3 regions of the Shewanella sp. W3-18-1 genome follow, and region 2 is predicted to be linked to each of the others. Evidence: predicted binding sites of a transcription regulator. Region 2 holds the regulator's gene; each other region holds the start of a gene.
What was found. The regulator ArgR, encoded in region 2, controls arginine synthesis, uptake and breakdown. The targets are predictions, from matches to a motif close to ANTGAATANNTATTCANT.
Positions count from the first base shown of each region.

Region 1: the regulator ArgR is predicted to act here: its motif matches at 2,476-2,493, upstream of argA (amino-acid N-acetyltransferase).
Region 3: the regulator ArgR is predicted to act here: its motif matches at 2,111-2,128, upstream of SPUTW3181_RS06210 (YjiH family protein).

Region 1 covers NC_008750.1:392,929-397,222, reverse strand. The annotation lists gene rarD (EamA family transporter RarD) at 1-397, shown strand, start outside; gene SPUTW3181_RS01905 (PH domain-containing protein) at 444-962, opposite strand; gene argA (amino-acid N-acetyltransferase) at 1,078-2,397, opposite strand; gene SPUTW3181_RS01895 (hypothetical protein) at 3,404-4,294, shown strand, end outside.
Region 2 covers NC_008750.1:798,938-803,231, reverse strand. The annotation lists gene folM (dihydromonapterin reductase) at 1-40, opposite strand, end outside; gene SPUTW3181_RS03750 (thiol-disulfide oxidoreductase DCC family protein) at 308-706, shown strand; gene mdh (malate dehydrogenase) at 798-1,733, opposite strand; gene argR (transcriptional regulator ArgR) at 2,017-2,487, shown strand; gene SPUTW3181_RS03735 (NAD(P)-dependent oxidoreductase) at 2,619-3,251, opposite strand; gene SPUTW3181_RS03730 (LysR family transcriptional regulator) at 3,358-4,266, shown strand.
Region 3 covers NC_008750.1:1,360,388-1,364,681, forward strand. The annotation lists gene SPUTW3181_RS06210 (YjiH family protein) at 673-2,031, opposite strand; gene SPUTW3181_RS06215 (hypothetical protein) at 2,748-3,428, shown strand; gene SPUTW3181_RS06220 (U32 family peptidase) at 3,453-4,294, opposite strand, start outside.

The DNA of each region.
Region 1 (4,294 bases), 410 kb from region 2:
TTATGCACTGCTGCGAAAAAAGGTCAATGTAGATGCCAAAGCAGGCTTATTAGTCGAAACCGCAGTGCTATTACCGGTTGCACTGGTTTATCTCGTCGCAACCTTAGACACGGCCACGGCGAGCATGCTGACTAACGATTGGCAATTGAATCTGATGTTAATGGCTGCTGGGATAGTCACCACGATTCCTTTGCTCTGTTTTGCAGGGGCAGCGGTACGTATTCCATTGTCTATGCTCGGCTTTTTCCAATATATTGGCCCGAGTATTATGTTTATCCTCGCGGTGAGTCTGTTCAATGAGCCCTTCGATGCCGAAAAAGGCGTGACCTTCGGTTTTATCTGGAGCGCGCTGTTAGTCTTCACCTTAGATATGGCCTATAAACGCAAACCAGCGTAAACATTATCACGCCAATAAACACAGTGGCAGAAGTGATGACTGATGATTACTTCTGTAACTGTGCTAAAAACTCACTCCCTTGTGGTACTGTCAGTAATAAACTGTAGCCTTTAGTCGTTGGCACTAACACTAACTGCGATTTATCTGTTATCGCCAAAAATGCTTTAGTCTTCCCCTGTAAGTTAAACCAACCTAATTGAAATCCAGGCATACCTATACCATTCGTTTTAAAGCTCGGTGTTAAATCTGCCTCTTGCTGCAAATCGACTATGCGCGCCTCGGCAGGTAATAAATCCGCGCGGGATAACTGCACTTTATAGAAGGGAACATCCAATGTGAGCTCTGTATCGGTTAACACTAATTCGGCGCTATTGGATTGATAAAAGACCCAAGAAAATCCGCCCATCATCACCAGCAATATGCCTAAACTCGCGGATTTTGCTATTTTAGGCATGTTTTTTAGCCACAACATCAGCAAGATACCTACGATCCCGAGCAATAAGACGATAAAGCTGAAGATAGAGGTTTGGGTTAAAGGGGCGAGTTCAAAAAATTGAGGGCTCATTGGCAGCATCTCCCGTGCAGTGAAGCCTTAATCTGCCAACAAAGACATATTATGTCAATAAAAATGCCAGCGCTAATATGAGTACTAGGCTGGCATTCGTTGAATGTTGAATAACTTAGAGATCGAGTGCGAGAATTTTTGAGCGGCGTTGATAGTTATACAACTGCTTTTTCTTCTGCGGCAATGCATCAACATCTTCAATCACAAAGCCATGTTCTAAAAACCAGTGAATGCTGCGAGTCGTCAATGCAAACAAACGGGAATAACCACGGCTACGAGCCTGGCCAATAATATTCTTCAGCAGTAGGCTACCTCTGTCGGCATCACGATAATCAGGATGTACCACAAGACAAGCAAACTCCCCGGCATTATCCTCTTCAAAAGGGTAAAGCGCGGCACAGCCAATCACTAAGCCATCACGTTCAATCAGCATAAACTGTTCGATTTCAATCTCGAGCTGCTCACGGCTGCGACGCACCAGAATACCTTGCTCTTCCAATGGGCGAATAAGGTTCAATACGCCACCAATATCGGCGATAGAAGCACGGCGTAAACGCTCGGCACTCTCGGTCACTATTTGCGTGCCTATGCCTTCACGGGAAAACAATTCTTGCAGTAAGGCGCCATCTTCAAGATAACTCACTAAATGACAACGCGGCACGCCATTACGACAGGCATCAATACTCGCCTTCAAGAAGGCCATAGTGCCCACACAGGCAGAACCTTGTTCGGCCAGCTTGTTCATAATGTTTTGCGCATCATTTGGCATCAGCTCGGCAATCACATCGCCGTTACGATCGAGAATACCGTTCTGTGAGCTAAAACCTATCATCTTGTCGGCTTTAAGCTTAATCGCCACTTGAGTCGCGATTTCCTCAGCGGTGAGATTAAAACTTTCACCAGTAACCGAAGCCGCAATCGGCCCCATCAATACGATGCAGTGATTATCTAACTGACGTTTTAAGCCTTGCACATCGATACGACGCACTTTGCCACTCAAGCAAAAATCCACACCATTATCCACACCCAGTGGTTGAGCAATCACAAAGTTGCCGCTCACTAAGTTAATTTGCGCACCTTGCATCGGCGTATTACTTAAACTCATGGATAAACGCGCCGTGATATCAAATTGCAGTGCACCCGCCACTTGCTTGATCACTTTGAGCGAATCTTCATCGGTGATACGCACACCTTCGTGGTAGGCAGGCGCAATACCGTTGGCGGCCAATGCAGCATCAATCTGCGGCCGAGCGCCATATACCAACACCACTTTAATCCCTAAACTGTGCAGCAGGGCGACATCATTTAAGATGGCGCGGAATTGATTTTGAGCCAAAGCTTCACCACCCAGCATGACCACAAAAGTTTTACCTCTGTGAGCATTAACATAGGGGGCAGAATGACGAAATCCATCAACCAGTTCAGTGGTACGCACGCGTTATTTACACCTCATTTTGTGCTGGCAGCATCACGATGACGCGCCAAGAGTGAATCGCTAATTTTCGCGTATGGTATTGCATTTTAATTCACATATAAAGAATTTATTCTCACTAAAATACAGTTTTAATGAATTAAAGTGCTTATAACCGCACTATTTTATATTTTCCGCGAGTATTCACAATTTTTTAACTTCACAGGAGATGATTCAGCAGCTTAAGTTTGCGAGGAAATAATCTCAACTTGATGACGAACCACTAAAAAAAACGCAAAAAAAAATACATGTAACTAAAAGTTAGATTTGAAAGTTAGTAAAGCCAATGCTGGCGGGGCTTGTGGGCCAATTATCTAATTTTCATCAAAGTCATCTAACTTTTAACTTATTTTTTGTTCTTAACAGAAGTGAGTCGAGAGAAAAAAGTTAGATCAAATAGGAACAGTGCTCATCTAAATTTTTAGCTTTGCTACAGATTAGATGTATGACAAACCAAAATGAACGCTACATCATCCGAGATAACTCACTTTGGGACAAAAGAGCGTTAAATATTGGAAGACGAATATCATTGCTTGGTTATTGAATGCAGACCATATTTAAGGGCGAACCATGATATTTGCTCAACGACACGCAGCAAGTCCTTCCTTGGATGCTCGACCGCTCCATCCATGGGGCGGACGGTCGTCTCGCTAATCACCATGGCTCACCTGTTTAGCATTAGCGTGGTCTGTAAGTTTTAAAGAAATACGAAGCACGCTTTTGGACATAATTGCGTTAGAGTATTGAATCTAGTTAATCTGTTTTGGATTAGACAAAGTACGAAAATTTATTTTAAAACCATAATCTCTTACGCCCTCTTTTGTCTTACCAAGTACAAGAACTGGCCCTAAGGCTCTCACAAATTTATGGAGACATGAGACTTTCTGACTGTTAGTTAAGCGTCGAAAAGAACACTGACCTCACTTTTTTGGTAGATTGAATGGTAAGCCTATATTATTAAAGGAATAAAATGAGTAGAAAACTAGCCTTTGTTACTTCTAAAGACGACGGTAATGTAGATTTTCATGTTGCAAAAGCTGCAATTAGTAAGGACGTTTCGAGAGTCTATGACGACAATAGTCATATATTAACTGATTTCTTATATCCTCTGTATCTAATACATAAGGTAGTGAGCTCAAATTATGAAGAACTTGATAATATTGTAGATCGTGCTCAACGAGAGTTGGACTTACAATCAAGCAAGCCATTAATTACCCTCGACCCATATGACCAAGCCATTGAATTGATGGTGGAGTTAAATCGATGCCTACTCAATATACTTACCTCACAAAGTTTATTTTTATTAAAAGCTAGGCAATTAGTTAAAGATCAATTCGGAGAAAATTCGGAAGAGTACCAAGAATTCGAATGCCTAAGAAAGCAACTGCACAAGGCAAGTGTTAGTTACAGGTTTTGTTATGAATTAAGGAACTATGCGCAGCATTACGGAATACCGTCTAATAAATTAGCTATCGATTATATTTCAGGTGAGCAACCTGTTTTAACTGTATCAATTGCAAAAAATAAGCTTCTTAAAGGGGGATATGAGTGGAAAACTCATGGCTTGGAGGCGCTTAATAGAATGGAAGACATGTTTGATTTAATGCCCCACATTAAAAATTATAGAGATGTAGCTAACAAGTTGTTTTTGCAACTATACAACTCCTGTGAAGATAAGCTAACTCAGTTTCACTCTATCGTAGCTGATATCAAGGAAAAAGCTCAAGCACCGCAGAAAGTGCGATTCTTCTTTGTCTGTAACTTTGATGATAATGATAGCCAAATAGACACGGAAGAAATTCCTTATACTTTCGCGAGAAAACTAGAAAACTACATATCAACCTTCAAAGACATGAGCACT
Region 2 (4,294 bases):
TGCGTTTACCCACGCCTGTGATGATGATGGGAGATGTCATACCTATCCTTTTGAGTCGTTATTTGTCAGGCTTTACCTTGTTCACTTAAAAATCAGCAATCAAGTTAAACTGATGAATAACCAAGATGTTACTGCACTCATTTGAATTTAACCTAACAAAAAGCCAAATGAGATGCTGATCTGTTCTACAATCGCTTCGATCTAAAACCCTTTATGCTGCGTATAGGGTAAAAGAAAACTGAGCCTTAAGTTCTCAAGCCGAGAACTTAGACCAAGTATTGTGATCACGTCATCAGAGGTAAACCCAATGGAACTGCGGATTTTTTACGATGGTAATTGTCCATTATGTAGCGCCGAAATGCGTCAACTGAAAGCACGCGATCCCAAGAACTTAATTACGCTAGAGGATTTAAATGCACCCGACTTTAGCGAGCGTTTCAGCCATATCGATAAAGACTTTGCTAATACCATACTCCATGGCGAAACCGCAACGGGCGAAGTGTTACTCGGGTTAGATGTCACTTGTAAAGCGTGGGCGCTCACAGGCACGCGCGCTTGGATCCAGCTATTACGTTTGCCTGTGATCAAACCCATTGCTGATTGGTGCTACCTCAGATTCGCAAAGCACAGATACCGCATCTCCTATTTACTGACGGGCAAAGCCCGCTGCGATGATAACTGCCAAATTCCCACTAAGCGCCGCTGATCGACTGAATTAGCTTGAGAAAGTGTAAAATGTAGGCATAAAAAAACGGAGCGCAATGGCTCCGTTATTCATTCGTCACAATCTAAAAAGATTATTTAACGAAATCAACGCCTAGTTTGATATCGCCTTTCAGCGTATCTAACATAGAATCACGGGCGTTAGCTTCAAATGCACTCACTTCACCGTAAGGCAGTACTTTTTCGATACCGTTTTTGCCTAATAGCACAGGTTGTGCGAAGAATTCAGCGTGTTCGCTGCCGCCATCAACGTAGGCACATTCAACGACATTCGCTTCGCCTTGCAGACCACGAACCAGAGACATACCGAAACGGCAAGCCGCTTGGCCCATAGACAGAGTCGCGCTTCCGCCACCTGCTTTAGCTTCAACCACTTCAGTACCCGCGTTTTGAATGCGTTTAGTTAAAGAAGCGACTTCTTCATCGGAGAAAGTCACGCCTTCAACTTGAGACAGTAATGGCAGAATGGTCACACCGCTGTGGCCGCCGATCACGTTGATTTTAACGTCAGCAACGTTTAAGCCTTTTAATTCAGCGATGAAAGTTTCAGAACGGATAACGTCCAGAGTGGTCACACCGAATAGACGGTTCTTATCGTAAACACCTGCTTTTTTCATCACTTCAGCAGCGATAGCAACTGTCGTATTCACAGGGTTAGTAATGATACCAACAAGTGCTTTTGGACAAGTCGCAGCCACTTTTTCAATCAGATTGCGAACAATGCCCGCGTTGATATTGAACAGATCTGAACGATCCATACCAGGCTTACGTGCAACACCTGCAGAAATGAGTACAACGTCAGCGCCCACGAGGGCAGGCGTTGGATCTTCACCAGCAAAACCTTTGATCTCAACCGCAGTTGGAATATGGCTCAAGTCAACCGCAACACCCGGAGTCACCGGTGCGATATCGTATAGAGACAGTTTAGAACCCGCAGGCAATTGAGTTTTTAACAGTAGGGCAAGAGCCTGGCCGATACCACCAGCAGCACCAAGTACAGCAACTTTCATAGTTATCTCCGTTATTTCTCGGATATGTGTGACATGGATCTAGTTTCCGTTGGCGTCACATTACTGGAATGTCACAACAATTTCAATTATCCCTTAGTCGTGGGAGAAAAGAATTACGGAATAAAGTAGAACAATCACTCTATTCTATGCATTAAAGTGCGAAACATAAGCATAACCCCACTTAACAAGTGAATTTTTATTCAACCAATCTGGTTATTTGTTGACAATTTTTCTAAAAATATTCAAAATGGGCCTGTTTTTTTGAATAACGAATAATAACATTATGCAAACGACCAAGAATCAGGATGACCTTGTTAGAATTTTTAAGTCGATTTTAAAAGAAGAGCGCTTTGGCTCTCAAAGTGAAATCGTCGCCGCCTTGCAAGCAGAAGGCTTTGGCAACATCAACCAATCAAAAGTATCGCGGATGCTCAGCAAGTTCGGTGCTGTGCGGACTCGTAACGCTAAGCAAGAAATGGTGTATTGCTTACCAGCCGAGTTAGGTGTCCCCACTGCGGGAAGCCCCTTAAAGAATTTGGTACTCGATGTTGACCACAACCAAGCTATGATAGTTGTACGTACCAGTCCGGGTGCTGCACAGTTAATTGCTCGTTTATTGGACTCAATCGGTAAACCTGAAGGGATTTTGGGGACGATTGCTGGTGATGACACTATCTTTATTTGTCCATCGAGTATCCAAGATATCGCCGATACCTTAGAAACGATCAAATCTTTATTCAATTATGCAGAATAAAAAAACAGGTCAGTTCGCTGACCTGTTTTATTTTACCTGTGCATTTTTAAGTACATAACGGTGCAGTTATATGTCTACTGTCCCTATTACGTTACACATTCCAGCACAGTATCTAACTCACCATCGTCATATCAATAAGCCACACTGATGCGTTGGTTTGGGTGAGTGCCCTTTTCAGCCTCATCTAGCATGGCTTTGGCGTAATCAGTGACCGAAATACGGCTTTGACCATTGGCATCGGTAAAAAAACTGTCGCCACCAACACGATAGGGGCCCTCACTCTCTCCTGGGTAAATCTCAGCGGCAGGGCTAACAAATGTCCAATTGACCGTTGTATTGGCTTCTCTAAACACCTTTAATGCTTCAACCGCCGCTAATGCTTCGCTCTTGTAAGCTTCGGGAAAATCAGGGGTTGATACTAAAGTTACACCCGGTGCGACTTCTAAACTCCCTGCACCACCCACCCATAATAAACGCGGCACTTTGGCCTTAGGCAATATTGCTAATAAATGAGTGGCTGTTCCCGCCACTATTTCGTGGTTTTGTGCGGCACGGCCACCGATCGCGGCGATCACGACATCCTGATTGGTAAAGCTATCAGCAACAAGTGGCTGATTTAAATCCACGGTACGCACTGCCGCATTCGTTGTTGGTAATTTACTTGGATCACGAACCAGTGCGGTGACTTCATGCCCTCGGCTTAGTGCTTCTTTTAAAATTGCACCACCAATCCAACCTGTTGCACCTAAAATTGCGATTTTCATTTTGTTACCTTATTCAGATGGTTTACATTGGATTCAGTTTACTTGGGATATTTCACGTGATAAATATCGATAAATGAGCAAGATTGTTTCAGATTGGGATACTAATATGGATAAGATTGCCGCAATACGCAGTTTTGTCGAGGTGGCAAACTGTGGAAGCTTTACTAAGGCCGCCCAACACCTCGACCTAAGTCGACTACAGGTTTCGCGTCATATTCAAGAAATTGAGCAATGGCTCAATTTACGCTTATTACACCGAACGACCCGTAGCGTAAGCCTAACGCTACAGGGGGAAGAGACCTTGCAGTATTGCCAGCGCTTGCTCAGTGAAGTTGCCGCAATGGAGAGCCGTGCACATAGTCATAATACTGAACTTGTTGGAAGCATCAGAATCGCAACCCCCATAGGGCTGGGGCAGCACAGTCTGTTTGATGTTGTCGATCGCTTTATCAAACTACACCCTAAGGTCAATATCCAACTGGCCATGTCAGACAGTTTTGCCCAATTGGTCGATGAACGGGTTGATGTGGCACTGCGATACACCGAACAGCCCGATGAGAATTTGATTGCGCGGCGTTTAATGATGATAGATGCAGTGGTTTGCGCTGCACCAACTTATCTTGCTAATACAAGCCCCTTAAACGAACCAATTGATTTACTAGCACATAATTGCCTTGTCCACACGGCGCAGCACAGTTGGCATTTTCTAAAAGAAAAACAAAGTGAAGTCATCAAAGTCACTGGTAACCTCAAAGCCAACGATATGGGGGTATTGGTTAGCGCAGCACTGAGGGGGCACGGCATTGTACGTCTCCCCTGTGACTTGGCCAATCAGTACCTTGCCAGTGGCCAACTTCAGGAAGTTTTACCCGACTTTACGACTCCAGGCCAAACTCTATGGGCCGTCTATTTATCCCGAAGTTATCAGCAGATGTTAGTCAGAGCGTTTATCGATTTCACCGCTCAGCAGTGGCAACTCGATATCAAGAAATGGACACCCGCCCATCTGATTTAAACACAAAAAACGCACTTAATGCTTGAGC
Region 3 (4,294 bases), 560 kb from region 2:
TAAAATCAACAAGTAATAGAATTATTCATAATATTTATTATCTTCTCGAATCATTTCTTTGATAATCCACAGAGCCTAGATGTAAATAAGCCGAACTCAATGAGTCCGGCTTCTTTTTGATTGATATGATCCAAAAGGAGGACTGGCTAATCCAACAAACAAGGTTTCTTCCTAATCCCAATTGTAGTTGATGAGTAAATTTAGCCACTTGACTAGAGGTTTTGTAATACACAAGATAATCCGTTAAATGCTAATTTAGTAAAACCACTAACGAGCTTTTGTCCCAAGACAAGTTGCATATCTACTTTAAAACAAACAGGCTACACTGATGTTAAACAGGTGAGCCATGATGATTGGCGAGACGACCGTCCGCCCCATGGACGGGGCGGTCGAGCATCCACGGATGGACTCGCTGCGTGTCGGTGAGCGAATGCCATGGCTCATCATAAGCCAGCACTTAAAGAATTAAATGACCAAGTTTGATCCTCAGCAGTGCTATCCAGAAATTCTTAAAGTACTTCTGTCCAAAACTGAGTTGTGTGGTTACGAGTGGCGTTTGTACGCTTTAGTCACACAATATAATCAAAACTGTCAATTCGTGTATGAGTGAGTACAAAAAAAGGGGAGTCAGTTAACCTGACTCCCCTTGATATTTCAAAGGTGATGTTGCGCTTAGAACAGCAAGTGAGCAACACCCGCAATCACTGGCAGCGTCACTAAGGTACGCAGGATAAACACCACGAATAACTCAATAAAGTTTACCGGAATTTTACTGCCGATCAGCAGTGCGCCCACTTCACTCATATAAATCAACTGAGTCACAGATAACGCCGCAATCACAAAGCGAGTCATATCCGACTCAATTGAGCTTGCGAGGATCGACGGAATAAACATATCGGCAAAGCCAACAACGATAGTTTTAGAGGCTTCAGTCGCTTCAGGAATATGCAGTAATTCAAGTAATGGAATAAATGGCATACCTAAATAGTTAAAGATGGGCGTATGTTCGGCGATAATCAGTGCCAGAGTACCGATTGCCATTACCACGGGGATAATGCCAAACACCATATCAACAACGTTTTTAATACCCTCATGTAAGACGGTTTTAATTCCTCCTGCACTGGCGGCTTTTTCTAAAGCTTTATCAAAGCCCCAAGAAAAAGCACTGTGCCCCGTTGGAATAATTTCATCATCGGGTTTACGGGGGGTATCGTCGATGTAATGATCTTTTTTCCACGAAAGAGGCGGTAACTTTGGCACAATCACTGCGGCGGCAAAACCCGCTAAGCACACGGTTAAGTAAAAGGGCACAAACATATGCTCTAACTTCACTTGTGAGATCACCACTAAGCTGAAGGTGATTGATACTGCGGAGAAAGTGGTGCCAATAACCGCGGCTTCTCTCTGGGTATAAAAGCGTGCTTCGTATTGCTTGCTGGTGAGTAGAATCCCCACGCTGCCATCACCTAACCACGAAGCCATACAGTCGATAGCACTGCGACCCGGTAGATTGAATACGGGGCGCATAATCTTAGTTAATAGCGTGCCAAAAAGTTCGAGCAGACCAAAGTTGAGTAGTAGCGGTAACAACATTCCTGCAAATATAAATACGCAAAATAACACTGGCAGCAGGTCATTTAAAACCAGCGCACCAGTGCTTGATGAGTTAATCACTTCAGGGCCAATAACACCGTAAGTGAGTACGATAAACACGGCACCCACAATACGAGTGGTTAGCCATAAAGGGCTAATATTGAGTAGTCCATTGAGAAAATGGTTATTAAGGACAAACTTAGGTTGAACTATTTTTGTGAGCAATGAGGCCAAAGCCATTGCCACGACAATAATAGTCACTATTAAAGTGAGTACTTCACTCAATGCACTTTGTAATGCTTTAGATATAATAGCGATAGGGATAGTGATCGCATCGTTGTAGCTGAGTGGGGTCATAAACAGCAGCAGACCTATCAGCGAAGGGACGATAAAGGTGAGTATCGTCTTCATATTGCGGTTTTTATGTTCAGTAGCCAATGGTGTACACCTTAAAGTACGAGTCGCACAAAATAAATTTGAATAAGCCGCAGTCCAAACTGTTTTTAATGCCAGTTAAGGTGCATTTTCATTCAACTCAAAAACGAGAAGGGGGAAGATTACTCGCTTCGCCTTCCTATGTAAAACGATTCGCTGGTTAGTTTGATATAAGCAGCAAAACAGCATAGTTATTTTTTACGTACTCCACTTTAGTCTATAGTCATTTTTATCAAGCTATCACTATGCTATATTAAATTAATCAATTGGTTAGCTCGTTATTGTTCATGCACTTTTTATAAGCGTATTATCGTGTCACCGATTATGTGATCTGTTCAGGATCGAGTAAAAAATATCATGTTCAGGACATGAAATGCAGCCCATGGCGATTTTTTAGTCGTTATTGCCAACTTGCTGGAGGGGAATAGCAAAATAGCATGACCAGCCGCAGGCGTGGCCCGTTTTAACCTTGATATGACGTTACTGTTGAGCGAGATTACATTTTTATGCGCAGTGTAGTGGCATGCTCAATCGTTTTATTGGTTTTTCTGGGAAGCTATTGTTCTGCTTAAGGATGACTAAAAAATCAAAAATTATGGAGAAAGTAAAAAATTATCATAAAGCGGATGTGTGCCGCTTTAAATCTTTCTATTTCCATGTAAGTTAATGTTATTCCCATTCGCTAATTTACTTATGACTGTTACGATAAGAAGCGTCAAATGAAAAAGAGTTCTGCACTTGCCACTAAATTTGGTTTTCTTGGTATCTTTGGGTTATTGCTCGGGATTATTGTGTCGGTATTGGGTTTTCATTCTTCAAATGAGCAGTATTTCAACTTTCTCAATCATACTTTAAGTGAATTAGGGACATATGGACATTCTCCCTTCGCAGTTATCCTAAATGGTGGATTATTCTTCGGCAGTTTAAGTATCGTTTTTTATTGTTTGTCTTCATTACAGAATGTCACTTCATGTTGGGGATATCCTTTTTTTATCTGTTTAGCCCTAACCTTCTTTGCGTTAGCTTGGGTCGGTTTATTCCCCGTTAATGTATACCATTTACATATTTTAGGGCTGAAATGGTTTTTTTATTTTGGCAGCCTAAGTGCAATATTCTATTTAATCTTGGCCAGTGTTGGCCGTTCTGCATTCGGACGTTGGACTTGGTTATTAGCCTTGATAGTGCTCTGTAGCATGATGATGTTTTTGTACGCGCCGCAATTGGAATTGGGCTTAACAGAAGGCGATAGGCCTTTCTATCAAGAAATGGTGCAACAACTTCCAAGACCCACACCATGGTGGCCAGCGCTACTAGAATGGATAGGGCTTGGTAGTTTATTGTGTTGGATGACGGTACTGCTTTTAAGTCAACTAACCTATAACCCAAAGGTTGATCATTGAGGCTGACTTAGTTGGCGTCAGTTACTAGGTTGCGTGATGAATAGTCAGGCCAGCTTCACCAAACCAATAACCATCACATTGTTCACCCTTTATAGGAGCATTGAGTGCCATTTCAGACGTGTTAAGGGCTTCGATTAAACTTTCGGCTCGCACGATCGATTCTGTACCGCTAGGTGAGACTCTAAATACATCCACTCCCATTGTATTCATTGCTGCGATTTCACTGCTTAAATCTAAACAAGCTGCAGATTGGGTTTGAATACCATTAAGCCTTAATAGCGGCTGCATCTCTTGGGTTTGAGCGAGCAGCCCCTTGCTATATTGGCGGCAAATTGTTTCACAACTGTCTTTAGTGAGTTGTTTGTGTCTTGCAGTAAAACAGCGCGCTGAATGAGCCAGAGGTAAATAGCCATGGCCAAAAACTTCTACCTCAAAAGTGGGTTTATTCTGTATGACTTGTTGTAGCCAAGCTTTAGATAATTCCACAGGCATCACAAATCGTTGCATACCAAAGCCATGTAAAATATCTAGGCTAGCTCGGTTATAGTTGTTGATACTCGCACCGCAGACAAAGGGTAATTTGTGTTCTTTGGCGAGGTAGACTGCAGCCATGTCATTAGCTTCTATCATCAATTCGCCATTATCGACTTGACGCTTAAGCTCGGTATATTCCGATGACGCTTCAATTAATGCCAGTGTTGAAATCACCACTTCTTTACCAGCCTGCTTGAGCATTTGCGCAAGCTCAAAATAATCCCCCCATTTGAGTTCGCGTCTACGGCTACAGACAGCTTCTCCTAAATAGACGAGCGGAATTTGGCTGGCTGCAACTTGTTGGTAAAAGGCCATGACCTGTTGTTTTTGCC